Regions from separate parts of the Micromonospora sp. NBC_01740 genome, predicted to be linked through region 2. Evidence: riboswitches for the same ligand, from Rfam matches in the RefSeq annotation. Region 2 holds a riboswitch; each other region holds the start of a gene.

Region 1 (6,771 bases), 1.8 Mb from region 2:
CCGCCGCTGCCGGAGTCGCGGACCACCACCTTCAGGTGCACCCCCTCGCTGACCAGCAGCGGCTCCAGCACCTGGCCGATCTCGCCGCCGAGGGCGGCGCAGAGCACCACGTCGACCCCGAGCGACATCACCATCCGGGCCTGCCAGACGCCCTGCCCGCCGGGGTGCAGGTGCAGCTCCGGCGCCTCGCTGGGCTGGTCGACGGTCACCGTCAGCCGGGGCGTGGGCGCGAAGACCATCACGTGCCCGCTCATCCGTCGTACCCGTTCATGCGCCCATCCTCCGCCGGTCGACACGTGCCGTGACCATCCACCAGCTGACCGTAGTGTGGTCGGCGGCCGGGCGTCCGGACTCCGGGCGGGATCGGCGCGGCGTTGCCAGGGCGCCCGGCATGCGCGACGATCGGGCGACCACCGACGCTGGGGAGACGGCGTGCTCAGGCGAAGTTCCTTCAGCTACACCGTCCAGGCGCGCTGCTCCCTCCCGGACGCCGCGGCGCTGCTCGCCGACCCCACCCGGCAGGAGGACCTGCACCCGCTGATCGTCCGGGTCCGCCGGGTGCCGCCCCGTCCTGGCGCGCGGGCCAGCTACGACATCACCGATCGACTGGCCGCCGGGCCGGTGCGCCTGCCGATCACCTACCGGGCCGACGTCCTCGTCGACGATGCCGACGAGATCGTCACCGTGGCCCGGCAGTGGCCTGCCACCACGGTGCGCAACCACACCCGGCTGCGGGCGGAGCCCGACGGCGTGGTCCGCATCGAGGTCGAGATCACCCTCGCCGCGCCTGCGCCGCTCTTCGGCTACGCGTTCCGCCAGGCCCGCGCCGCCCACCTCGGGCTGGCCGCCCGCCTCGCCACGGCCCTCGACACGGGCCCGCCCGGGTCGCCGGCCGACTGACCGCCGGACGGTCCCGGCCGCGGTGGCCGTCGCGCCCCCGGTGACCCGCGACGGGCGGGGCACCGGGGCGCGGGCGTCAGTAGACCGACAGGTGCACGTGGTTGGTGTGGTCGCTGGACGGGTCGCCGTTGGCCCCGCTGTACGACTTCCATCCGCTGCTGGGCAGCCAGATCTGCCTGTACCAGATCACGTAGAGCACGGCGAGCCGGTCGGCGTTGCGCACGAAGTACGCCGACACGTTGTTGCCGTACGTCCGGTCGCCGCCGGTGGCGTCGCCGCCGAAGCCGCCCTTCTGGGCCGCGAAGTCGCAGGCCCGGCCCTTCGGGTGTTCGCCCGAGCCGCCGGGGCGGTAGCAGGAGACGTAGCGGGTGAAGCCCGCCGCCTTGGCCTGGTTGAGCGCGTGCAGGGTGCGCGGGGTGATGCAGCCGTTGGCGGGGGTGGGGTCGTTGACGCTGCACGACTCGCGCGGCCAGGAGCCGTCGGAGTTGCGCGGGGCCGCCTTCGCCGTCTTGCTGGAGGTGCCGCCCGGCGAGGTGCCCGCCCCCGTGGACTGCTGCCGCTGTTGCTGCTGCTCGCGGTTGGCGACCGTCAGCGCCCGCTCGGCCTGTTCCTTGCGCTTGGCCATCACGGTGACCTGCTTGCGCTGCTCCCGGATCTCGCCGTCCAGGGCGAGCTTGGTGCGGGTGGCCTGGTCCCGGGTCTCCTGGAGTTCGCGCAGGGCCCGGTCCTCCTTGGCGGCCACCGCGTCGAGGGCGGCGGCGCGGTCCATGAAGCCGTCCGGCGAGCTGCTGTTGAGCAGGGCGGACGCCACGCTGAGCCGGCCGGTGCGGTAGGCCGCCCCCGCGATCTCGCCGACCTTGGCGGTGTGCGCGGCCAGCTCGACCTCGGTGGTCTTGAGCTGCGCGGCGAGCTGCTGTTGCCGCTTGGCCGACGTGTCGAGGGCGCGCTTGGCGTCGAGGTAGCCCTTGCTGGCGGCCTCCAACTGGGCCCGCAGGGCGGGGGTGCCGCCCTCCTCGTCCTGGCCGGGGGCCGCGGCGAGCAGGCCGGCCCGGGTGGCGGCCGCCGCCGGGGCGGCGGTGACCGGGGCCACCGCGGCGCCGAGGGCGAGCATCGTGGCGATCAGGGCCGCCGTCCGGGCGGCACGTCGTCGTACAGGTGCCATCACTGGCATTCACGTGTCCTTCCGTCAGCCGCCGACCGGGTTAGCTGACGGGTTCGGGACGGAAGATCCCTACCGCTGACGCGGATGCACCCCACGAACATGGTTCCCCGGTTCGCCCCGCCGGGCGATTAGGCGGCGGCCACCGCCGGCACCGGTGGGTGCCGCCTGGCGGAGGCCGAAGCCGAGCCTACCGGTGCCGGTGTGACTGATGCAGCGCAGGTGACGGAGGGTGTACGTCCACTAGCAGTCAAATCCGGCATAAGCGCACAATACTCTCCCAGATTTAAGGTTGTCCTCATTACCACTCAACCGACCCGCAGGCCCCGCGCGACGCTCCGGGCTCGATCTGCAACGTGGCGTGCTCGATGTGGAAGTCGTCGTGCAGCGCGGCCCGGGCGGCGCCCAGCACCGCGCCGACCTCCGCGCCGGGTGCCATGGTCAGGTGGGCCGAGGCCACCTCCATGCCGGAGGTGAGCGTCCAGACGTGCAGGTCGTGCACCTCGGCGACGCCGGGCACGGCGGCCAGCCGGTCGTGCACCGCGGTCACCTGGAGGTGCTCCGGCGCGGCCTGCACCAGGATGCGCAGCGCGGCCCGCCCGAGCCGCCAGGTGCGCGGCAGGATGAACACCCCGATCGCGACCGCCACCAGCGGGTCCGCCCACCACCAGCCGGTGGTGGCGATCAGCAGCGCGGCCCCGATCACGCCGAGTGACCCCAGCAGGTCGCCGAGCACCTCCAGGTACGCGCCGTGGACGTTGATGCTCTCCTTCGCCCCGGAGCGCAGCAGCGCGAAGGCGCCGATGTTGGCGAGCAGGCCGAGCACGGCGACCACCAGCATCGGGCCGGCCAGCACCTCCGGCGGGTCGCCGAAGCGGCGCACCGCCTCGATCACGACGTAGACCGCGACGCCGGAGAGCAGCATGGCGTTGGCCAGTGCGGCCAGCACCTCCAGCCGGTAGAGGCCGAAGGTGCGCTGCGGGTCGGCGCCCGCCCGCCGGGTGGCGGCGATCGCCGCGAGCGCCATGCCGATCCCGAGCACGTCGGTGAACATGTGCCCGGCATCGCTCAGCAGGGCCAGCGAGCCCGTGCGGAAGGCCGCCACCGCCTCCACCACCATGAGGCCGGCGAGCAGCCCGAACGCCGCCCAGAGCCGGCCCCGGTGGCGGTGCGCGGCATTCGCCACCGACCCGTGATGGTGGTCATGACCTGCGCCCACGCGCCCACCCTCCGTCAGGCGTCCGGATTCGCGTTCAATCTATGCTCACATCGCTATGTATGCAAGTAACGGCGGCTCAGCCGATCGGGTCGACGGTGGTCAGCCGCTGGGTGGCCCGGGACAGCGCCACGTAGAGCGTCCGCACCCCCGACCCCGGGTCGGCCCGGATCTCGCCCGGAGCGACGAGGACGACCCCGTCGTACTCCATGCCCTTGGCCTCCAGGCTGGTCACCACCTGCAAACGCGGCGCGCCGAGCCCGCCCAGCCAGCCGGCCACCTCGTCGCGGCGCGGCACCGGCGTGATCACCCCGACCGTGCCCTCGACCTCGGCGAGCAGCGCGTCGGCCGCCGCCACGACGGCGCTCTCCAGCTCCGCCGGCGGCACCGACAGCGCGACCGGGTCGACGCCGGTGGAGCGCACCGCCCGGGGCAGCGGCAGGTCCGGGTGCAGCCGGCGGATCTCGGCCGCCGCCACCGCGAAGATCTCCGCCGAGTTGCGGTAGTTCGTGGTGAGGGTGAAGTGGTGCCGCTTGCGCCGGCCCAACGCCTGGTCCCGGGCCCGGTTCAGCTCCTCCGGATCCCCCGTCCACGCCGTCTGCGCCGGATCGCCCACCACCGTCCACGAGGCCAGCCGGCCCCGCCGGCCGATCATGCGCCACTGCATCGGCGAGACGTCCTGCGACTCGTCGACCACCACGTGCGCGTACTCCCGGTAGTCGTCCGGGCGTTCCCGCGCCGCCTCGCGGGCGGCGCGCTGCCGGTCGGCGAAGGTGCTCAGCTCGCGGACCCCGCCGGCCAGCTGGAACGGGTCCCGCTTCGCCCGGGCGGGCTTCATCGGCTTGCCGAGCAGCGCGTCCAGCTCGTCGAGCAGCGCGATGTCGGCGATCGTCAGCCCGGCGGCGTCGAGGCTGCCGTACGCGTCGGTCAGCAGCCGGATCTCGGCGCGGGAGAGGATCCCCTCGGCGTAGCGGTGCAGCCGGTCCGGACGGGCCAGCCAGCCCAGCACGTGCCGGGGGTGCAGCCGGGGCCACCACGCCTTCAGGAACTCCCGGAACTCCGGCCGCTCGGCGATCTCGTCCTCGAACGCGCGCTGCTCGGGCAGCCGGCCCACGCCCAACCTGCGGGCCTGCGCCCACAGCGCCGCGAAGACCCCGTCGAAGCCGGCCCGGCGCACCTCGTTGCGGCGGGCGCCCCGGGGCATCGCCCGGTCCCGGATGCCGTCCAGCTCGCGGCGCTCCAGCCGGAGCAGCTCGCCCCGGTAGAGCAGGCGCAGCTCGGTCGGGCCGCCCGGCACCGCGTCCCGGGCCGCCCGCTCCAGCACCCGCCGCATCCGCAGCGAGCCCTTCACCGCCGCCACCGCCGGCGGATCGGTGCGGGTGGCGGTCAGGCCCGCGAAGAGCGTGCCCAGCGAGTGCAGGGTGGCGGTGTCCTCGCCGAGCGAGGGCAGCACCGAGGCGATGTACTCGACGAAGACCGAGGACGGGCCCACCACCAGGATGCCGCCGCCGGCGAACCGGCTGCGGTCGGAATAGAGCAGGTACGCGGCCCGGTGCAGGGCGACGGCCGTCTTCCCGGTGCCCGGGCCGCCGGACACGATCGTCACGCCCGAGCCGGGGGAGCGGATGGCCTCGTCCTGCTCCCGCTGGATGGTGGCGACGATGTCCCGCATGCCCCGGCCGGTGGCCTTCGACAGCGTGGCCAGCAGCGCGCCGTCGCCGACCACCGCCATGTCGGCGGGCGCGGCGACCGGATCGAGCAGGTCGTCCTCGATCCGGGTGACCCGCTCGGCGGAGGACTGGATCGTGCGTCGCCGCACCACGCCCAGCGGCTGCGCGGGAGTGGCCTGGTAGAAGGCGGCGGCGGCCGGGGCCCGCCAGTCGACCACCAGGGTGGAGGCGTCGTCGTCGCGGATGCCGAGCCGCCCGACGTGCAGCACCTGCCGGTCGAGCAGGTCCAGCCGGCCGAAGACCAGGCCCTCGTGCTCGGCGTCCAGCATGTGCCGCCGCCGTGCGGCGTGGAACACCATCGCGTCCCGTTCGACCAGCGCCCCGAAGTTGCCCACCCGGGCGAGCCGGTAGCCCTCCTTCTCGGCGCTGACCGCCGACCGGCGCAGCTCGGCCAGTCGGGCGTACACCCGGTCGAGATGCCGCTGCTCGACGGCGATCTCCTGTTCCAGGGTGGTCTGGTCGGTCACCGCTCGCTCCTCCTGACGTCGGCGGCGGGCGGCGCGAACCGTGCGAACCGCGCCAGGCCAACCGCAAGAGGGTACGGCCCGCACGCAACCAGCGGCGCCACCGGTGCGGGAAAGGAACCCGCGTCACGCCCGCAGGGGCCCCACCGGGCCCGGTTCAGCCCGTGTCGCGCTCTCCGCCGGGCCCGGTCCAGCCCGTGCCGCGCTCTCCGCCGGGCCCGGTCCAGTCCGCCCGGGCGGCGGCGGTGGCACCGGCCCCGGGGGCGGTGAGCACGCGACGGAGCACGCCGCCGAGCGCCGCGTTGACCTCGTCGGGGCGTTCCATCATCAGCATGTGTCCGGCACCCGGGCAGACGGTCAGCTCGGTCGCCGGCAGCGCGCCGGCGATCGACTCGGCGCAGGGCGGCGGGGTGAGCCGGTCCCGGTCGCCGACCAGGGCGGCGGCCGGCAGGTGGGCCAGCCCGGCGAGGGTGTCCAGCCGGTGCTGCGCCCCGATGGACGCGCGGAACCCGCCGATCGAGCGGAGGGTGGCGCGGGCCACCGCCGAGGTGACCAGGCGGATGTCGTGCGGGTCGCAGCGGTCGCCGAAGAGCATCCAGCGGATGCTGGGACGCAGCGCGCGCAGCAGCGCCCGGGGCGGTCGCCAGGCCCCGCACCGGGCCAGCACGCCGGCCCCGGTGGTCTCGGCGAGCCGGATCAGCCGGGCGATCCGGGGCGAGAGGCCGTACGCGGTGTGCGTGTGGCCCTCGGCGGTGGTGGAGACGAAGACCAGCCCGGCCGTCCGGGCGGCGAAGTGCGCGGGGTGGCGGTGCGCGTACTCCATGATCGTCATGCCGCCCATCGAGTGGCCGACCAGCACGACACGACCGGCCGGGGCCACCTCGTCCAGCACCGCGGCGAGGTCGTCGCCGAGCTGGGCCACGGTGGCGGTGGGCAGCGCCATGCAGCTCGACCGGCCGTGGCCGCGGGCGTCGTAGGTCACCACCCGCACCGCGTCGCCGAAGCGTTGCCGCAGGTCGGCGAGCTGCCGGTGCCAGGCCCGCCCGTCCAGCGTCCAGCCGTGCAGCAGCACGACGGTAACCTCGGCGTCGGCCGGTCCAACCGCCTCGACGTGCAGGCGTACGTCATCGGGAAGACGTACCTCGACGTGTTCCGGCATCGTCACCTCCCCAGGGCCGCACGGATCCGCAACACCGGGGATACCCGGTGGTAACACCGGCTACCCGTCATGAGACCACGGCAACCGTGTCGGTGAGAAGGTTCGCAACCCGCTCCGGGCGGCCGGCGGGCCCGCCAAGCTGA
Region 2 (6,771 bases):
CGTCACCGTCAGCCACGAACCGCCCGGCCGCGTGACACGACGTGCCCGAGTCGCGCGTCGTGGTCCGGATCCGGACCGCGGGTCGTGTCCCGCGTCAAGCAACGTCGATGCGCGCCCAGCCGCTGCCAGGAAAATTTCCACCGCGGCAACATATGGCCATTCTCAAATTCATCGATGGGTTGTAACGTCTGCCCAACGTTCCAGTCACGGCGTGACATACCCCCTGTCGCGTCGCCAGAAAGAGGTGGGCCCATGGGACTCCGTCCCAACCTGCTGACCCGGCGTACGGCCGGCGTCGCGTCGACGACCCTCGCGCTGCTGCTCAGCACCGCCGCCGTGGGGGTCGTACCGGCCGCTTCGGCCTTCTCCGCCGCCCCGACCGAGGTCTGCGTCGAGCCGGCCGACGTCCACTCGGACGCCCGCGTCAAGCCGGGCAGCGGCGCCAAGCACGAGCCGAACGAGCTCACCCTCGCGGAGACCCGCGAGCGCGAGGCCGACATGGCCGCCGCGCTGCGCGAGCGGGCCCGGTTCCGTACCGGCGCCGGGGCCTCCACGATGGCCGCCGCCGTCACCATCCCGGTGGTGGTGCACGTGATCCAGGAGAACAGCACCCGGGCCGGCGGCAACATCCCCGACTCGATGGTCAACTCGCAGATCAACGTGCTGAACCAGTCGTTCAGCGGGGCCACCGGCGGCGCGTCCACCGCGTTCAGTTTCCAGCTCCAGAAGATCAACCGGGTGACGAACCCGTCCTGGTACCCGATCGTGCAGGGCTCCTCGGCGGAGCGGTCGATGAAGACCTCGCTGCGTACGGGCGGCAAGAACACCCTCAACATCTACCTGGGTGAGCTGAGCAACGGCCTGCTCGGCTGGGCGACCTTCCCGACCCGCAACCTCAACAGCATGGACGGCGTCGTCGTGCTGAGCGAGTCGCTGCCGGGCGGCACCGCCACCAACTACAACCAGGGCGACACGGGCACCCACGAGGTCGGCCACTGGCTGAACCTCTACCACACCTTCCAGGGTGGCTGCTCCGGCTCGGGCGACAGCGTCAGCGACACCGCTGCCGAGGCCTCGCCGGCCTCCGGCTGCCCGACCGGGCGGAACACCTGCACCGCGCCGGGCGTCGACCCGATCACCAACTTCATGGACTACAGCTACGACTCCTGCATGTACCAGTTCACCGCCGGGCAGGCCAGCCGCATGCTGACCGCCTGGAACGCGTACCGCGCGGCGTAGTTACGCCGTACGACTCCACAGGTGCCGGCCTCGCTCGACGGGGCCGGCACCGGCGTCTGTGCGGCCGGGCACGCGGGGGTCGGGCGGTGGTCACGGTGCGGCGCCCCGGAGGGGGACGGCCCGGGGCGCCGCACCGCGTCTCAGGCGGCGGGGCGGGCGGCGTGGTCGCCGACGCGCCCCGACCGGGTCTCGGGCACCAGCGCGGTGCCGGCGGCGGCCGCGCGGGGGTCGAGCCACACCTGGACGGCGGGCCGGCCGTGCCACTCGCTGGCGCCGCCCGCGACGCCGGACTCGCGGCGGGCCAGCATCGCCACATCGACGGTGAACTCGAAGACCCGCCAGTCGACCTGCGGCGCGGCCCGGTGGCTGCGGGCCAGCCGGGCGACCCGCGCCGGGTCGGTCACCGGCCGGGCGTGGCCGGCGACGTAGGCTTCGTCGTCGCTCTCCTCGGGCGGGAACGAATGCAGCGCGTAGCGGCCGTCGCGCTCCAGGTCGCGCCGCTTGGGCGAGTCGACGACGAAGCAGAAGAGCCCCTCGTCGGTGATCACCGGGGACACCGGGTGCACCCGGGGACCGCCGTCGGCGCGGACGGTGGCCAGGTAGCCGAAGCCCGGCCCGTACTGCTGCATGAGGAGGCGGATCCCGTCGGCGAGGCGGGGCTCGTCGGCGGCGAATTCGGACCAGGAAGCCATGCCGGCATTCTATCGAACAATTGTACGAAGATGCACTCCGACACGCAGGTCACGCGTGTCGGTCGCTAAGGTGTGCGGATGCTGCTCTCCGACCGCGACCTGGCCTCCGAGATCGAGGCGGGAACGCTCGCGCTGGAGCCGTTCGAGCCCGCGCTGGTGCAACCGTCCAGCATCGACGTACGCCTGGACAAGCTCTTCCGGGTCTTCAACAACCACCTCTACACCCACATCGACCCCGCGCAGCAGCAGGACGACCTCACGTCGATGGTCGAGGTGCCCGAGGGCGAGCCGTACGTGCTGCATCCGGGCGAGTTCGTGCTCGCCTCGACGCTGGAGGTGATCACGCTCGGCGACCAGCTCGCCGGCCGCCTGGAGGGGAAGAGCTCACTGGGCCGACTGGGCCTGCTCACCCACTCCACGGCGGGCTTCATCGACCCGGGCTTCTCCGGTCACGTGACCCTCGAACTGTCCAACGTCGCCAATCTGCCGATCACCCTCTGGCCGGGCATGAAGATCGGTCAGCTCTGCATCTTCCGGCTCTCGTCGCCGGCGCAGCACCCGTACGGCTCGGCCGTCTACGGCTCGCGCTACCAGGGGCAGCGCGGCCCGACCCCGAGCCGCTCCTGGCAGCACTGGCGCACCTGGCCCACCCGCTGACCCGACCTGCGTGCCTGCGGAGGGCCCCCGCCGGGCAGGGGCCCTCCGCGTGCCTCAGCCGGGTCGGCCGTAGCTGTGGATCGGGCCGTCGTCGACCTTCTTCATCTTGATCGGCACCCCGGCGCGGGAGGCGTGCACCACCCAGCCCCCGCCGACGTACATGCCGACGTGGTGCAGGTCGCTGTAGTAGAAGACGAGGTCACCGGGGCGCAGCTCGCCCCGGCTCACGGACGCCGTGGCCCGGCGCTGCTGCGCGGCGTTGTGCGGCAGCGACACCCCCGCCTTCGCCCAGGCGGCGAGCATCAGGCCGGAGCAGTCGTACGAGTTCGGCCCCTCGGCGCCCCAGACGTAGGGCTTGCCGATCTGCGCGCAGGCGAACTTCACGGCGGTGCCGGCCGGGCCGCCGGGATAGCCGGCCGGGCAGGGGGCGGGACGCAGCGGCCCGCCGCCGCCGTTGCCGTAGACCCGCAGCCGTAGCTTCTGCAACCGGTCGATCTCGGCGTTGATCTGCTTCTTCTTCGCCGCGAGCTGGGCCTCGGTGCGGCTGAGCTGGACGACCATCTCGTCCAGCGGCGCCTTCTTGGCGGCCAGCCGGTCGCGCAACTCGGCGACCTGCCGCACGTCCTGCTGCTGGTGCTGGGCGAACTGGTCGAGCAGTTCGAGCTGCCCGATCATCTCGCTCGGCGAGCGGCTGCCCAGCAGGGCGTTGACGGCGGAGACGTTCTCGCCCTTGTAGGCGCGGGCTGCCAGCGCGCCGACCTTCTCCATCGCCTGGTCGACCTGCTTCTCCAGCGGCCCGATCTGCGCGGCGAGCGCGTCGGCCTGCTTGCGCCTGGCGGTCAGGTCCTGGCGGGTGGCGTTGTGCCGTTCGATGATCGGTTCGAGCTTGTTCCAGTCCTCGTCGATCTGCCGCTCGATCTCGGCGACCGTCGGTTCGGCGTGGGCCGCCGTGGCGCCGCCGGTCAGGACGACGGCGAACGCGGCCAGGGCGGCGAGGGCGGTGGTGCAGCGGTACCAGCGTGGGCGCGGCGCAGCCGTCACCGGGTCGGCGAGGGCCGACCGGGCCGACGGTGGCCGCGGGGCATGGTGTGCCACCGGGCTTCGTACTCCTTCTTCCGTACCGCCTACCGGGTTAGCTGACGGGTTCGGGCGGGAAGGGGCGCCCTACCGCAGGACTGCGGATTCACCCCGGGGAACCTGGGTCCCCGGCTCGCTCGGGAGCGACTCGGCGGTGTCGGACCGTCACCGCCCTGGTTGGACGGAATGTCACCGGCCGACGAATGACCAGAGTAGAGACGACCGTTATCGATCCGCAACCCTACGGGCAGTGACACTCCGTACCCACCCGGATCGGGCGGATCCGCAACCCGGGCGACGAAGATTTTCTTCCTTCTGAAGTGTCTGACGGAAAGGTATTGACCAGAGGCGGCGGGCGGGGCGAAGGTGACCCCACCTTTGCCCGTCCGAACTGGGGGTCTGATGCACCTGTCAGCGACATCGAGGAGCAGACGCGTCCTGCTGGCCGCCGCCGTGGCCGCCGCCATGGCGGCGACGCCGCTCACCGCCGCCGGATCCGCCGCCGCGGCAGCGCCGGTGAACGACCGGCAGCAGCAGTACGCCGCCGCGGCCGCCGAGTACGGCGTACCTGAGAGCGTCCTGCTCGGGGTCTCCTACCTGCAGTCCCGCTGGGACACCAACGCCGGCACGCCGAGCACCAGCGGCGGCTACGGACCGATGCACCTCACCGACGCCGAGCACGTCACCGCCCTCGCCGGCGGCACGCACCACGACGAGGGCACCGAGGACCCGCGCGGCGACGACTCCCGCCCGTCCCTGGCCGAGGCGGGCGAGCCGCCGGCCGCCACGCCGCCCGCCGAGGCCGCGCTGCGGACCGTCGACGCCGCCGCCGAGTTGACCGGCGCCAGCGAGGAGTCGCTGCGGACGGACGTCACGGCGAACATCCGGGGCGGCGCGGCGCTGCTGGCCGCGTACCAGAAGGAGATCGGCGCCCCGGTCGGCGCCGGCACCGACCCGGCGGCCTGGTACGGCGCGGTGGCCCGGTACTCCGGCGCGGACAGCGCCGACGCCGCGGCGGCCTTCGCCAACGAGGTGTACGCCACCATCGCCACGGGCGACAGCCGGGTGACCGACGACGGGCAGCGGGTCACGCTGGCCGGCCGGGCGGTCCAGCCGGACCGCTCCTGGCTGGACCGGCTGCGCCTGCGCAAGCTCGCCCGGCCGGACGGGCTGGAGTGCCCGAGCGACATCTCCTGCGAGTGGATCCCGGCGCCGTACGAGAACTACGGCCCCACCCTGGGCGACTACGGCAACCACGACCTGGGCAACCGTCCCACCCAGCAGAAGATCGAGTACATCGTCATCCACGACACCGAGGGCTACTTCGGCCCCAGCGTCAACCTGGTCAAGGACCCGAAGCGGGTGGGTTGGCACTACACCCTGCGCTCGGTGGACGGGCACATCGCCCAGCACATCAAGACCAAGAACGTCGGCTGGCACGCCGGCAACTGGTACGTGAACGCCAAGTCCATCGGCCTCGAACACGAGGGCTTCGCCGGGCACGGCACCTGGTACACCGAGGCGATGTACCGCACCTCCGCCAAGCTGGTCCGCCACCTGGCGCGGGCGTACAACATCCCGCTGGACCGCAACCACATCATCGGGCACGACAACGTCCCCGGCACCGTCGCCGCGAACGTGCGCGGCATGCACTGGGACCCGGGACCGTACTGGGACTGGTCGCACTACTTCGACCTGCTGAAGGCGCCGTTCAAGTCGACCGGCACGCACCGAACCGGGCTGGTCACCATCGACCCGGACTTCGCCACCAACCAGCCGCCGTTCACCGGCTGCAACCGGCAGCCTCCGGGCGTGCCGAACCCGCCCCCGGCGACGGCCCCCTGCCCGCTGCGCGGCTCCTCCGCGCTGTTCCTGCACAACGCCCCGAGCCACGACGCGCCGCTGGTCAACGACATCGCGCTGCGGCCCGACGGCACCCCGAACACCACGTACGTCTCCGACCACGGCGCCCGCGTCTCGGCCGGCCAGACGTACGCGCTTGCCGAGGTGCAGGGCGACTGGACCGCGATCTGGTACCTCGGCCAGAAGGGGTGGTTCCACAACCCGGCCGCCAAGCCGACGGCGAAGTGGACCGTCGGGTTCGTGGTGACCCCGAAGGCCGGTAAGGCCACCATCCCGGTGTACGGCCGGGCCTACCCGGAGCAGGCCGCGTACCCGGAGGGCGTGCCGTACCAGGCGATCTCGCCGCTGCAGTACACGCTCTCGGCCGGCCAGCGGTACGCCGTCGGCAACCTGCTCCCCGGCGAGTACTACCGGGCCACCACGTTCGACGGCTCCGCTCCCCACGACCAGACGGTCGTCCGGGGCGACAACAGGTACGTGCAGGTCCAGTTCGGTCACCGGATCATGTACGTCAACCTGGACGACGTGAACCTGGTGCCGTCCCCGCTGGGCGCGCCCCGCTGATCCCACCGCACGACGAGGGCCCCCGGTCGATCCGACCGGGGGCCCTCGTGTCGTTGCGGGTGCGGGACGAACTGGCCCGTCAGGGCCGGCGGAACCCGGCCACCGGCATCGTGTTGATGCTGGAGACGTTTACCGGTTTGCCGGCCCGCGGCGCGTGCACCATCTTGTCGTTGCCGAGGTAGAGGCCGACGTGACTCAGGTCGGACTTGAAGAAGACCAGGTCACCCGGGCGCGCCTCGGAGCGTGGGATGGCCTTGCCCTCGTTCCACTGCGCACCCGTGAAGTGCGTCAGGTGGACCCCCGCCGCCTTGTAGGCGTACTGGGTGAGACCGGAGCAGTCGAACGAGTTCGGGCCGGTGGCACCCCAGACGTACGGGTCGCCGACCTGCGCGCAGGCGGTCCGGATCGCGGTGCGGGCCTTCTCGCTGACCACGCCGTTGATGGTCGGGCACTTCTCCGTCTTGACCGTCGTCACCGGCATCGACGCCTCGAGCTTCTTGATGTCGGCGTCGATCTGCTTCTTCTTCGCGGCCAGGTCGTTCTGCTGCTTCGTCTGCGACACGATGAGCGTGTCGAGCTTCTGCTTCTCCGTGTCGTACTTCTGGCGGACCCGGGTCACGCCCTCGAGCTGCTTGCGCTCCTGCGCGGCCAGCCGGTCCAGCAGCGTCAGCTGCTCGGT
Region 3 (6,771 bases), 520 kb from region 2:
TCGAAGTAGCGGCCGGCGAGGATGAACACGGTCACCCCGGCCGCCGCCTCCAGGTAGATGTTGCCGGCGCCGTCGGATCGGTTGATGGCGAGACTGAACGGGTGGGTCATCCCCGGCGTACCGGCGGTGCCGAGGAAGAGCGCCCAGACCGACCAGCCGAACGCCGCCAGGGTGCCGAGCGAGACCAGGGTGTCCATGGTCGCCGCTCCGTGCCGCAGGTTGATGAAGGCCGCCCGGTGGAAGGGCAGCCCGCCGTAGGCCACGACCGGGGCGGCCAGGGTGAGCGACAGCCACTGCCAGAAGTCGAACTGCCAGGCGGGCACCATCGCCAGCACGATCACCGGCACGGTGAGCACGGCCGAGACCCACAGCCGGGTACGCAGGCCGCGCAGCTCGTCCACCGGCTCGGCGGCCGGTTCGCCGCCGGCGGGCGTGGGCGGGGGCGGCAGGGCCGCCGTGTAGCCGGTCTTCTCCACCGTGGCGATCAGCTCGTCCGGGGTGACCTCGTCGGCGTACCGGACGGTGGCCTTCTCCGTGGCGTAGTTGACGGTGGCGGTCACCCCGTCCATCCGGTTCAGCTTCTTCTCGATCCGGGCCGCGCAGGAGGCGCAGGTCATACCGCCGATCGCCAGCTCGATCTGGTTCGGCGCCGTCAGCAAGGGCTTGGTGGTCATCATGCTTCCCGTCAGTCGTGCCCGTGACCGGGGACGCCGTGGCCGGCGCCGGCGGTCGGGGAGCTCGTGGCGGCGGGCGTGCCCGCCGTCGGGGAGCTGGTCGCCGCCGGGACACCCGGCGCGGTCGGAGGGCTGCCGGCGACGATGGTGAACTCGGCGGTACGCACCACGCCGCCGTGCTTGAAGTCCAGGTAGAGGCGGTAGGCGCCGGCCGACGGCATCTCCGCCGAGAAGCTCACCTCGGGGCCGGGCCGCGTCCGCCCGTCGCCCGGCTCGCCGTGCGGGTGCACGTGCAGGTAAGCCAGGTCGCCCTGGCGCAGCGCCACCAGGTGGCCGTACGCGCCCAGGTAGGGCTCCAGGTCGGTGACCGGGGCGCCGGCGCGGCTCACGGTCAGGGTCAGCTCGGCGGTGCGGCCGGGCTCCGGGGCGCCGGCGAGCGTCACCGTGTAGCCGTCGACCGTGGTGCTGGTCGCCGGGGCGGGCAGGGGCCGCCCGGTCAGCGCGCCGGGGACGGTCACGTCGACGCCGAGCGTCAGCGCCTCGCCCCCCGTCGGGGTGAAGTCGGCGAACGCCCGCCAGACGCCGGGCCCGGCGAGCGGCGAGTCGACCCGCCAGGTGCCGTCCGGCGCCATCTCGGGGTGCACGTGCCGGAAACCGGAGAGGTCGCGGCGGGCCACGATCAGGTGCATGCGCTTGTCGTGCGCCACGTCGTACGCGGTCACCGCCCCGCCGTCCGGGCCGGTGACCTGGAAGGCGAACTGCCCGGCCGGGGCGTCCACCGGGCGCAGGGTGTAGCCGCGGTCGGAGACGAGCAGGCCGCCGGGCAGGTGCGCCGCCGCGCCGTTGTCGCCCCCGTGTCCGGCTCCGCCGTCCTCGCCGTGCCCCCCGCCGGCCTCGTGCGGGGCCTCGGCGGGCGGCGCCACGGGGTCGGCCACCCGGCCGACCCCGTACGTCGCGCCGAACACCACCGCGAGGCCGAGGGCGAAACCGCTCAGCTTCGTCGCCGTGTTCATGGTGTGCCTCGTTTTCCCCGTGCCCGATCTCAGGCGCCGACGAGGTCGTAACCGGCCTCGTCGACGGCGGAGCGCACGGTGTCGGTTTCCAACGGGCCCTCGCTGGTGACGGTGACCCGACCGGCGGCGACGTCGACCTGGACGTCGCTGACGCCCTGGATCGCGCCGACCTCGGTGCTGACCGCGGTGGCGCAGTGCCCGCAGGTCATGCCCTGCACCTGGTACGTCGTGGTGATCATCGAACTCTCCTCTCGCCGCCCCCAGCCTATACCCCCCAGGGGTACATCGGAGGCGGACCGGTGCCCGTGCCTTGTACCGGTACCCGGTGGGGGTATCCCGGCCAGGAACGAACGTACCATACCCCCGAGGGGTACGGTATCCTCGACCCCATGACCACACCGACGCCCACCCCGACCAGGGGTTACACCGCCAGCAAGGATCAGCTGCTCGCGCGGCTGCGCCGCGTCGAGGGGCAGGTCCGTGGCATCGAGAAGATGGTCGACGAGGATCGCTACTGCATCGACGTGCTCACCCAGATCTCCGCGATCCAGGCCGCTCTGGACAAGGTCGCGCTGGGCCTGCTCGACGGGCACGCCCGGCACTGCATGCGCGAGGGCGCGGCCGAGGGCCGCGCCGACGAGATGGCCACCGAGATGATGGCCGCCGTCGGCCGCCTGATGAAGCGCGGCTGACCCGTCCCGGCACCCGCCCCCGGCGAGGCGCGGCCCCACGGCGACGCCACACCTCCGACGCCACACCTCCGACACCACCCGCACGACCTGCGCCCGGATGCCGGGGTGGCTACCATTCGGCCGGTGGCCCTCCGGATTCCGCACCGCCCGCCCCGCGCGCCCCGCCGGGCGGCGGCACCGCCCGCCCGCGACCGGACGGGGGCCCAGGACCGCGGTACGTGACCGCACCGCCACGCGGAAGCGATCCCCGTCCCGGCCACGCGGCGACGGGTGAACCGACCGGCCCCGCCGGCACGTACCCCGCCCTGGATTCGTAGGGAGACACTCGATGGGCGCCGACCACACCCGTCCCGCTCCGTCCGCCCCGCCGAGGGTGCGGCGGATCCTCGTCGCGACGGTGGTGCCCCTCTTCGTCGCCACGCTGATCGCCGCCCTGGTGCTGTGGCCGTGGGACGCGCCCGACCCGGCGACCGGCACCGATGCGCCCCGCTACCACGGCACGGTGACCCGGGTGGTGACGGAGCCGTGCCCGCCCGCCCCGGAGACCCCGGAGGGGAGCCCCGACGCGCCACAGGGCCCCTGCGGCACGGTCACCGTACGGGTGCAGGACGGCCCCGACGCCGGCCAGCAGGTGGAGACGCCGGTGCCCGCGGGCCCCGGCGCGCCGACCGTCGCCGTGGACGACGAGATCATCCTGGTCGAGCTCACCGACCCCGCCGACCCCACGGCCAGCACCTACAACATCGCCGAGCACCAGCGCGGCAAGCCGCTGGTCTGGCTGGTGGCGCTCTTCGCGGCCGCCATCGTCGCCTTCGGGCGGTGGCGTGGGCTGGCCGCGCTGGGCGGCCTGGCGGCGAGCTTCGCCATCCTGCTGACCTTCGTGCTGCCGGGCATCAGCGCCGGGAACCCGCCCCTGCTGGTCGCGGTCGTCGGCGCCGCTCTGATCATGTTCGTGGTGCTCTACCTGACCCACGGCGTGACGGCGCAGACCTCGGTCGCCGTGCTCGGCACGCTGGGCAGCCTGGTGCTGACCGGTGTCCTCGGCACGATCGCCACCGCCGCGACCCACCTGACCGGGTTCGGCTCCGAGGACGCCACCACGCTGTCGATGTACCAGGCCGACGTCGACCTGCACGGGCTGCTGCTGGCCGGGATCATCATCGGCTCCCTCGGCGTGCTGGACGACGTCACGGTGACCCAGGCCGCCACGGTCACCGAGCTGGCGCACGCCAACCCCGGGCTGTCCCGGACGCAGCTCTACCGGGCGGCGACCCGGGTCGGCCGGGCGCACATCGCCTCGACGGTGAACACCATCGTGCTGGCGTACGCCGGCGCCTCGCTGCCGGTGCTGCTCCTGCTGACCGCCGACTCGCGGGCGGTGACCCAACTTCTCACCAGCGAGTTCCTCGCCCAGGAGATCGTCCGCAGCGCGGTCGCCACCCTGGGTCTGATCGCCGCCGTGCCGCTGACCACCGCGCTGGCGGCCCTGGTGACCACGGCCGGCCGACGCGGCGGGGACGCGACCGACCGCGCCGCCACCGCGCCCGCGCCGACGCCCCGGCCGGCCACCGACCGGTCCGAGGCGCTGGAGGCCCTCAGCGGGCCGCGCGGGGACACGCCGTCCGCCGCTCCCGCCGGATGGCCCGATGGGCACAGAAGTACGGACACCGCATGGTGACGCTCCTCAGCGTGACCGAACAGGACGTTCGTCCTGATAAATGCGTCACTGGTCACCGTCCGCCATTACGAAATAACGCATTTAGTCGGCTTAGGGACGTAGATCCCCGGGAGCGTTCTCGGGTAACCTCGCTGCCGGTCACCGCCGAAGGCGCGCAGCGGCGCCTGCGGTGCCGCCGCCCAATCGCCGCGAGGCGAACCGGGGACCCAGGTACGTGGGGTGAATCCGCGACAGCGGTAGGGGCCACTTCCGCCCCGAACCCGTCAGCTAACCCGGTCGGCGGTCGACGGAAGGGAAAACTGTGACGGCACCCCTACGCCGCTGGCTGACGCCCGTGGTGGCCGTACTCGCCGCTCTGGCGGTCTTCGCCGGGCCTCTCCCGGCGGCGGCCGCGCCCACCCCGCCCAAGCCCTCCGGGCACGGGGACGACGAGCCCAAGCTGCTCGACGACCTCATCGAGGCCCGGAACCGGTCCTACGTGCAGGCCAAGGCGAAGCTGGCGAAGTCGAAGAAGCGCCAGCTCGAACTGGCCCTGGAGGTCTCCCGGGCGCAGGCCGAACTGAACGCGCTGGCTCCCCAGGTCAGCCAGATCGCCGCCCAGTCCTACCGCACCGGGCGGATCGGCGCGGTGTCCATGCTGCTGGACACCGCCAGCCCCGACTCGTTCGTCAAGCGCGCCGCCGCCCTCGACGAGCTCAACCTGGTCAACTCCAAGAAGCTCGCCGAGGTGAACGCGGTCAAGGACCGCGCCGAGCAGGCCAAGCTGGCGCTCGACACCGAGGTCCGCGAACAGCAGAAGCTGACGAACGAGATGGCGCGCGGCAAGCGGGAGGCGGAGAAGGCGCTCGCGCTGGTCGGCGGCAGAGGGCTGACCAGCGGCAAGGTGGTCGCCACCTCGCCGGTGGCGAAGATCGCGCCGGGGCGGGCGGCCGACGGCGACTGGACGCCGCTGTCACCCACCGAGGCCGACCCCACCACCTCCGGCCGTATCACCGCGCGCACCCTGCACATGTACAAGGAGGTCAAGCGGGCCGGCTTCAACCGGTTCGTCGGCTGTTACCGCCCCGGCGGGCCCTACGAGCACCCGAAGGGCCGGGCCTGCGACTGGTCGCTGCAGAAGAGCGGCTTCTCCCCCTGGCACAACGACGACACCTACATGTACGGCAACAACCTGACCGCGTTCCTGGTCCGCAACGCCGACCGGCTCGGCGTCTACTACGTGATCTGGAACAGACAGATCTGGTTCCCGGCGACGGGCTGGAGCTCCTACAGCGGTCCGTCGAACCACACCGACCACGTCCACGTGTCCCTCTGGTAGACACGCACGCGCGCGGCACAGCCGAGAGCGCGGACAGGGCCGCCCCGCCGAACGCGGGGCGGCCCTGTCTCGTCGTACGGACCCGCCCGCCAGGGCGGTGACGGGCGGGCGGTGGGTGGGTGGTTGTTCAGGCGAGCGCGGCGCTGGCCGCCGCCTCCGGCGCGTCGGCCGCAGCGGCGGGCACCTCGGCCACCGTCCGCACCTCGCCGGCGGTCAGCCGGTACGACATGCCGACCACCCCGCAACGGCCGGCGGCCACCTCCGCGGCGAGGACGGCGGAGCGGCCCAGCATCGCCTCGACGGTGTGCGCGATGTGGATGTCGACGATCCCGTCGATGTCGTCCACGCCCTCGGCGGCGGCCCGGCGCAGGCTGGGCACCACGGCGTCCACCACGGCGCACAGGTGCCCGACCGGCGGGGTGCCGGTGGCGGCCGCCGTACGCGCCGCCTGGACGGCCCCGCAGGAGTCGTGCCCGAGCACCACCACCAGCGGCGTGCCCAGGACCGTGACGGCGTACTCCACGCTGCCCAGCACCTCGGGACCGATGGTGTGCCCGGCGGTGCGGACCACGAAGAGGTCACCGAGGCCGCGGTCGAAGATGATCTCGGCGGCGAGCCGGGAGTCGGAGCAACCGACGATCACCGCGAAGGGGTGCTGCCCGTCGGCGACCGCGGCGCGGTGCCCGGCGTCCTGGTTGGGGTGGCGCGGGGCGCCGGTCACGAACCGCCGGTTACCGGCGTGCAGCTCGGCGAGCGCCTGCTCGGGACTCGCGGGGACGGCGAACGCGGTGCCGACGTCGGCCGGGGTCCCGCCCGTGGCCGGCGCCGGGAGCGTCCGCTCCGGGCCCGGTTGGGTTCCTGGCGATCCGGGACGACTCATCCCACACCTCGCTACCTCACGTGAACGGCCTGGTCACCCGGGCCGACGCTGGACGCGGGCTGCCACCACCGTCACACGCACTGCAAGATACGTCAAGGGATGCGTGATATGCATTTCATATGTCCGGCGGCCCGGTGCGACGGCGGCCGGGCCTCCGCGCGTCCCTCGGCCGCGAGGGCGCGCAGGAAAACACGAAGCAGGGGCCATACGATGGCGGGCATGGCGACGACAGGGGAGAACGGGAGCACCCGCAACTGGACCTTCCTCACCAACCACGGGCACGTGCTGCTCGCCATCGCCCGCAACCCCACCGCCCGGCTCCGCGACGTCGCCGACGAGGTGGGCGTCACCGAGCGGGCCGCGCAGGCGATCGTCGCCGACCTGGAGGCCGGCGGCTACCTGAACCGCACCCGGGTGGGCCGACGCAACGAGTACACGCTCAACCCCGCCGGGCGGTTCCGACACCCCGCCGAAGCGGACCGGCAGGTCGGCGCCCTCCTCGCCCTCTTCGCCGAC
Region 4 (6,771 bases), 2.1 Mb from region 2:
GGCCGCGCCGACTACGCGCTCTACTCCTCCACCAAGGCGGCCCTGGTCAACCTCACCCAGGCGCTCTCCGACGAGTGGGCGGAGTTCGGCGTACGGGTCAACTGCGTCAACCCCGAGCGGACCGCGACGCCGATGCGCACCAAGGCGTTCGGCGAGGAGCCGGAGCACACCCTGCTCGCCGCCGAGACCGTGGCCCAGGCGTCGCTGGACGTGCTGATCTCGGACCTGACCGGCCAGGTCATCGACGTGCGTCGCGCGCCCGGCGAGGTGCCGGCCCAGCCGGGGCCGGCGCGGGCCGAGCGGGACGCCAGCCCGGCCGACGCCGGCTGACGCGGATTTCGGGCCACGGCGGGAAACGGAGCCGACATGCGTGGTGACCTGGTTCGGAAGCTGCTCGCCCGCGCGCTGGCCACCGGCCTGGCGGTGCTGGCGTTCCTCGTCGTCGCGCTGACCGGCGCGACCGGCTGGGGGCTGGGGCTGGCGGTGGCCGCCCTCGCGGCGACCACCTGGGAGCGGCGGGTGCGCCCGGGCGCCGACAACGCCGCCGAGACCACGCTGGTCGCGGCGGCGATCCTGGTCGGCTACGCCCGCCGCCTCGACGCCGGGTTCGACCCCGCGCTGGCCGTGACCGCGCTGGCCCTGCTGGGGCTGGTGCTGCTGGTCAACCCGCTCCGCGACGCCGGCGGCCTGGAGGTGCGCGCCGCGAACCTGCCGGTGCGCTCGTGGACGCCGCTGGTCGCCGCCCGCCTCGGCGACGCGCTGGCGGTGCTGCTCGCCCTGCTGGCGCTGGCGGCCGTCGCGGGCCTGCCCGCCGGTGTCGCGCTGACGACCGTCGCCCTGGTCGCCGCCGGTGCCGCGGCGGTCGGGCTGGACCTCGCCCGGCGCAAGTTCCGGCCGGGGGCCGGCGGCTCGGCGGTGTCCCGCGCGCTGCGCCGGCACCAGCCCGAGTTCCTGCTCCACTTCTCCGCGCCGCCCGGCTCGGAGTACCAGGTCACCATGTGGCTGCCGTACCTGGAGCGGATCGGCCGGCCGTTCCTGGTGATGGTGCGCGAGCCGGAGTTCCTGCCCCTGGTCGCCGCGGCCACCAGCGCGCCCGTGGTCTACTGCCCCACCACCAGGGCCATGGACGAGGCGCTGGTGCCGAGTCTGCGGGTGGCGTTCTACGTCAACCACGGCGCGAAGAACAGCCACTGCATCCGCTACACCCAGCTGACCCACGTCCAGCTGCACCACGGCGACAGCGACAAGGCCCCCAGCGCCAACCCGGTCTCGGCGATCTTCGACCGGATCTTCGTCGCCGGCCAGGCCGCCATCGACCGGTACGCCCGCGCCGGGGTGGACATCCCGGCGGAGAAGTTCGTCGTCGTCGGCCGCCCGCAGGTCGAGTCGATCGAGGTACGCCCGGAGCCGGCGCACGGGCGGGCCAACCCGACCGTGCTCTACACGCCGACCTGGACGGGGCACAACGCGGACGCGAACTACTGCTCCCTGCCGGTGGCCGAGACGCTGCTGCGCCGGCTGCTCGACCGGGGCGCGACGGTGATCCTGCGGGCCCACCCGTACACCTCGCAGAACCCGGCCTCCGCCCGGCAGCTGGGCCGGCTCACCGAACTGCTGGCCGCGGACCGGGCCCGCAGCGGCCGGCAGCACGTCTTCGGGGCCGCCGCCAGCCGGGAGCTGACCCTGACCGAGTGCGTGAACCGCTCGGACGCGCTGGTCTCCGACGTGTCCGGGGTGATCTCCGACTACCTCTACTCCGGCAAGCCGTACGCGGTGACCGACATGGTGGACTCCGGCGACCGGTTCCCCGAGCAGTTCCCGCTCGCCGGGTCGGGCTACGTGCTGCGGCGCGACATGGCGAACGTGGACGAGGTGCTGACCGCGCTGCTGGACACCGATCCGCTGGCCTCGGCGCGGTGGGTCACCCGGAGCCGCTACCTGGGCGACTTCCCCGCCGAGTCGTACGCCGAGGCGTTCCTGGAGGCCGCACGGCGCCAGCTCGACGAGGGCTGGAAGACGCCCGCCCCGCGCACGGGCGGCGCGACCGGCCTGCCGCTCGACCCGGACGAGGCGACCCTCTCCCCCGCCACCTGACGCACCGTTCGGGAGGCACACCGGTCGCGACGGCGGATCTCCGGGTCGGGCCGTTCGCGGGGCACCGTCAGCGGTACGGCTCGACGAGGTCCAGGACCGCTTCGGGGGCCTCGACGTGGGCGTTGTGCCCGAGGCCGGGCAGGGTGGCGACCGGCACCCCCAGCTCCGTGAGCTGGGCGTCGGTGACCATGGGGTCGTGCTCGCCGCGGGCCAGCAGCACGGGCACGTCGGTCGCCGCCAGCAGGGCGGGCAGGTCCGGCGCGCCCACGCCGAACGCGGCCGGGTCCATCGCCAGCCGCCAGCGGCCGTCGACCTGCCGCAGCCCCGCCTCCACGACGGGGTGCTCCGGGGCGAAGAGCCCGGTCAGGCCGGCCACCCGCAGGTAGCGGCGGGCCGCCTCGTCCCGGCTGGCGAACCAGGTCACCGGCCGGGCCGCCAGCTCACCCGCCTTGGCCAGCTCCGCCGGCGACCAGACGGCCTTGATGCCGAGCCCGACGACGGCGTCGACGGGCAGCCCGGCGCCCCGGGCGGCCAGCGCCAGCCCGACCACCCCGCCGAGGGAGTGCCCCAGCACGACGAGCCGGTCCCCCGCCGCGAGCCCCGCGCCGATCCGCGCGGCCAGCCCCGGGAAGGAGTACTCCGGCAACGGCGGCGACCAGCCGTGGCCGGCGAGGTCGGGCGCCAGCCACCGCCCCGCCCACCGACGCTCCAGCAGCGGCGCCCAGGGCAGCCACACGTCGCCGGTCGCGCCCATGCCGTGCAGCAGCAGAAGCACCCGCCGGCCGTCCCGCTCACCCGACTCATCGACCATGGGCGCAGTGTGCCACCCGTCGGACGCCGCGGGCGAGGGCCGTGACCCGGACACGACATCGGGCGCCGACCCCCCGGGTGGGGAGCCGACGCCCGACGGCGTCGCTCAGGCGGAGTAGCCGCGGGTGGCGGCCCAGTTCGCCAGGGCGATGGTGCTGATCCAGTACGACGCGGTCGCCGGGTTCGCCGAGTCGGCGATCTTCACCAGCCGCCCCTCGTCCTGGTAGCCGACCACCGCGATGTAGTGGCCGCCGGGGAAGGAGTGCCAGCCGCCGTCGGTGTCCGTGGCGCTGCCGGCGACGTTGACCACGACGCCCCGCCCGTCGGTGATGGCCGCGACGACGTCGGCCTGGAGCCGGTCCATCTGGGCCGGGGTGGCGGCGCCACCGGGGATCATCCGGGTCCGGTACGGGTCGCCCTTCACCACCGCGTTCAGCACGCGGGTGGTGTCCTGGGCCGAGTCGGTGCCCATCTGGTCGGTGCCCAGCTGGGCACCGAGGGCGTCCTGGCTGCGCGCGATGCCGGCGGCGCTGAGGGCGTGCCGGACGGCCGCCGGACCACAGTTGTAGAAGGTGGTCTGGGCCTGGTAGTCGTAGTCCAGGCTCTTGGCGGCCGGAGGCTTCGGCGGCTCCGGCTTGCGGGTCAGGTCCGGGTCCGGGGCGGCGCTGGACGCGCTGGCCGACGGGGCGGCGCTGGACGCGGCCGGGGCGGCGCTGGACGGGGCGGGCGCGACCCGGGCCTGGCTGCGCGAGGCCGACGCGTCGTCCCGCAGTTCGGTCGCGGCCACCGGGGCCTGCGCGGCGGCGGGGGCCTCGTCGGTTCCGGCCAGCAGCGCGCCCGTGCCTGACGCCAGCACGAGCGCCGCGGCGGACGCGGCGGCCAGTTGGTACGGACGCTCGGACGTGAGGCGACGCAGCTGTCGCTTGAGGTGGTGCTTCACGGTTTCCTCCACGGGCTCGGGGTGAGCGGCCGTCGGTCCGCGCCGAGGGCAGGGCGGACCGACCGCGCGGACGGGCGTCCGGGCGGGTGGTGGGCCACTCAGGGGATGCGCCCGGGACGCCGGGCGACGGACGGTGACCGGTGGGTCAGCTCATGACCTGCGGGCGGACGAGCGCGGTCACCGCGGCGCCGTGGAGACGGCGGCACAACCGAGGGGTGTACGGGTGTGGCATGACGATGGAACTCCTTCCGACACCGCCGACCGGGTTAGCTGACGGATTCGGGCGGGAAGAACGCCCTACCACGGGCCCACGGCCCACGGATTCACCCCAACGAGCACTGGGTCCCCGGTTCGTCGTTCACGATTAGGCGGGTCGGCGCGGCGTCGCCTCTGGCGATCGGGTACCGCACCGGACGCGCCGACATTACTGGCCGGTCCGCGCCCTGCCAACCCCGTCCCACCTGCCTAAACCTTGATCGGCAGACAATTTTTGCGGGCACTTCGCCACTGACGCGACTCAATGGGACGACCGTTTCTGCGCGCACCTCCGGGCGACAACGGGACAAGTGGCGGACATCGGCGCCGAAACCCCGGCAGGAATCGACCGGGCCGCGCCCGATGACCGGTTCGCCGACGTGGTGACCGGCGTCACCGAAACGGCCGGGATTTCGTCGGCGGACACTCCGGTCGCCGGGGCGCTCAGCGCGAGTCGGCGTACGTCGGTCGGTGGTCGTCCTGCGGGCCGGCGGCCCGGGGGCGCGGCACGGCGCTGCCCCGATCCCCCGGCGTCGCCCCGGGGCCGCCGGGGTCCTGCCCGGCGCCGTCCCCGTCCCGCGGCGTCCGGACCGGCCTGCGCGGGGTGAGCAGCCGCATCATCGGCGTCTCGACGAGACGGTGCAACAGGCCGGCCAGGGCCAGGTTGACCAGCAGGAAGCCGAGCACCACCGCCAGCCCCGACCAGCCGGTGAAGCCGACGCCCCAGTCGCCGGTGAGCCGCAGGACGGTGATCATCACGAGGACGTGCACCAGATAGAAGGCGAAGGAGACCTCGCCCAGCCAGATCATCGGCCGGGACCGCCACGGCGAGCGCCGCCCGCGCACGTCCGCGTCCGCCGCCGCGGCGATGACCAGGATGTACGCGACCGAGAGCAGCGCCGCCCACAGTTCGGCGCGGACCCACTGCGCGGCGACCACCCAGGTCGCCACGAAGAGCAGGCTGGCCAGCGGCAGGCCCGGCCCGCGCCACCGGCCACGCCGCATCAGCTCGGCGGCGGCGACGCCCATCCAGAACTCCAGCGACCGCACCGGCGGGAAGATCTGGGTGAACCACCAGCGGCTCTCCTCGGGCACCAGCGCCTGGGCCGGCCAGAGCGCCAGGATGAGCAGCGGCACCGCGACCACGACGGCCCACAGGGCCCACGGTCGGGCCCGGCGGATCAGCGGCAGCGCCAACGGCAGGCAGAGGTAGAAGAAGAACTCGCAGGACAGCGACCAGCTGACCGTGTTGATGCTGTAGAAGTGGCCCGGCCGCGGGTCCCACGCCTGGAGGAGGAACAGGTTCTCCACCGCGACGAACCGGTCCACGGGGTCGGCGAACCAGGCCGCGACCGCCAGGGCCGCCACCCACAGCACCACGTGGCTCGGCCAGATCTTGGCCACCCGGCGCCGCCAGAACGCCCGACGGGTGTCGGTGGGTCGGGCCGACCAGACCAGCACGAAGCCGCTGAGGATGAAGAAGAACTGCACGCCCGACAGCCCGAGTGCGAAGGCCCAGTCCACGACGGCCTTCTGGCCGGGCTCGGCGATGATGCCCATCGTCGCGACGTGGAACCCGAAGACGAGCAGGGCGGCGACCCAGCGCAGCCCGGTCAGCGACGGCAGGCGGCTGGCCGGGGACGCGGGCCGGGCGGCGGGCGCGACGGTCGCGGCGTCGTTCATGCCGGCATCCCGACGATCCGCAGGGTCACCAGCACGTACGTCTCCTCCTCGACCCCGTCCTCAGGCGCCCCCGAGGGGCCCGTGGCGGTCCGCCGGTCGGCGCCGCCCCGCCGGGCACCCTACCCGCCGGGCCTGAGGCTCTGTTCCGTCCCGTCCGCGAGTGCCCGTTCTGTCCCGTGGGGGAGTCCCGTTCCTCCCGTCCCTCCGTGACCGTTGCGTCCCCATCCGTGACGGCGGTGGCGGGCATCCGGGTTCCGGCCGATCGGGTGGCTAGTATTCCCAGACCCGGAGGTGACGAGAGGCGGGCGAATGCACCAGCGAATCCTGATGCGGGCGAAGAAGGGCCCGTTCGACGTCTACTCGCCGGAGGAGACGCACGAGCGGAACTGGATCGGCGACAACAACGGCAACCTCGTCTTCAGCCACGCCGCCCACAAGCTCCTGCGCACCGCCACCGCCGAGATCACCTCGACCGAGTTCAGGATCGACCCGCGCGACGCCGACATGATCAACGAGCGGTACGACGTCTACGTCGTACCGCTCGCCAACGCCTTCCGCCGCAGCTACGCCCACCGCGTCGAGGCCATGACGAAGCTCATCGAGCAGCTGAAGATCCCGGTGGTGGTGCTCGGGGTGGGCGTACAGACCGACATCAACGGCGACCGGGAGTACCTCCGCCCGATCGACGACGTCGTGACCCGGTTCGTACGGGCGGTCCTCGACCGCTCGCACAGCATCGGCGTACGCGGCGAGATCACCCGTGACTACCTGCGCACACTGGGCTTCTCGGCCGTCGACGTGATCGGCTGCCCGTCGATGTTCCTGCACGGCGACAGCCTGCGGGTGGAGAAGAGGAAGGCGTCCCTGTCGCCCGACGACAGGCTCGCGCTCACCGTCTCCCCGTACGTCACGTCGATGGCGGAGATCATCGCCCGGCACCACGAGCGGTACCCGAACCTGCGCTACCTGCCGCAGGACCTCAAGACGCT

Evidence for each region. A riboswitch is a leader RNA that binds a small molecule or an ion and turns the genes downstream of it on or off. The one in region 2 is predicted to bind cyclic di-AMP.
Region 1: another riboswitch for cyclic di-AMP. It lies ahead of OG989_RS30840 (coiled-coil domain-containing protein); the one in region 2 lies ahead of OG989_RS07485 (C40 family peptidase).
Region 3: another riboswitch for cyclic di-AMP. It lies ahead of OG989_RS10025 (coiled-coil domain-containing protein); the one in region 2 lies ahead of OG989_RS07485 (C40 family peptidase).
Region 4: another riboswitch for cyclic di-AMP. It lies ahead of OG989_RS16855 (C39 family peptidase); the one in region 2 lies ahead of OG989_RS07485 (C40 family peptidase).

Annotation. Positions count from the first base shown of each region.
Region 1 covers NZ_CP109150.1:7,076,889-7,083,659, reverse strand. The annotation lists gene OG989_RS30850 (1-phosphofructokinase family hexose kinase) at 1-254, opposite strand, end outside; gene OG989_RS30845 (SRPBCC family protein) at 433-900, shown strand; gene OG989_RS30840 (coiled-coil domain-containing protein) at 977-2,062, opposite strand; cyclic di-AMP (ydaO/yuaA leader) riboswitch at 2,076-2,207, opposite strand; gene OG989_RS30835 (cation diffusion facilitator family transporter) at 2,361-3,278, opposite strand; gene OG989_RS30830 (HelD family protein) at 3,355-5,472, opposite strand; partial or broken gene OG989_RS30825 (alpha/beta fold hydrolase) at 5,723-6,628, opposite strand.
Region 2 covers NZ_CP109150.1:1,559,763-1,566,533, reverse strand. The annotation lists gene OG989_RS07500 (zinc metalloprotease) at 253-1,239, shown strand; gene OG989_RS07495 (pyridoxamine 5'-phosphate oxidase family protein) at 1,380-1,931, opposite strand; gene dcd (dCTP deaminase) at 2,010-2,588, shown strand; gene OG989_RS07485 (C40 family peptidase) at 2,643-3,683, opposite strand; cyclic di-AMP (ydaO/yuaA leader) riboswitch at 3,696-3,829, opposite strand; gene OG989_RS07480 (N-acetylmuramoyl-L-alanine amidase) at 4,068-6,092, shown strand; gene OG989_RS07475 (C40 family peptidase) at 6,172-6,771, opposite strand, start outside.
Region 3 covers NZ_CP109150.1:2,078,394-2,085,164, reverse strand. The annotation lists gene OG989_RS10050 (heavy metal translocating P-type ATPase) at 1-677, opposite strand, end outside; gene OG989_RS10045 (hypothetical protein) at 686-1,687, opposite strand; gene OG989_RS10040 (heavy-metal-associated domain-containing protein) at 1,717-1,926, opposite strand; gene OG989_RS10035 (metal-sensitive transcriptional regulator) at 2,077-2,379, shown strand; gene OG989_RS10030 (YibE/F family protein) at 2,708-4,057, shown strand; cyclic di-AMP (ydaO/yuaA leader) riboswitch at 4,224-4,355, shown strand; gene OG989_RS10025 (coiled-coil domain-containing protein) at 4,359-5,375, shown strand; gene OG989_RS10020 (carbonic anhydrase) at 5,503-6,255, opposite strand; gene OG989_RS10015 (helix-turn-helix transcriptional regulator) at 6,466-6,771, shown strand, end outside.
Region 4 covers NZ_CP109150.1:3,612,208-3,618,978, reverse strand. The annotation lists gene OG989_RS16870 (bifunctional cytidylyltransferase/SDR family oxidoreductase) at 1-330, shown strand, start outside; gene OG989_RS16865 (CDP-glycerol glycerophosphotransferase family protein) at 367-2,094, shown strand; gene OG989_RS16860 (alpha/beta fold hydrolase) at 2,162-2,905, opposite strand; gene OG989_RS16855 (C39 family peptidase) at 3,011-3,856, opposite strand; cyclic di-AMP (ydaO/yuaA leader) riboswitch at 4,085-4,225, opposite strand; gene OG989_RS16850 (acyltransferase family protein) at 4,544-5,782, opposite strand; gene OG989_RS16845 (polysaccharide pyruvyl transferase family protein) at 6,092-6,771, shown strand, end outside.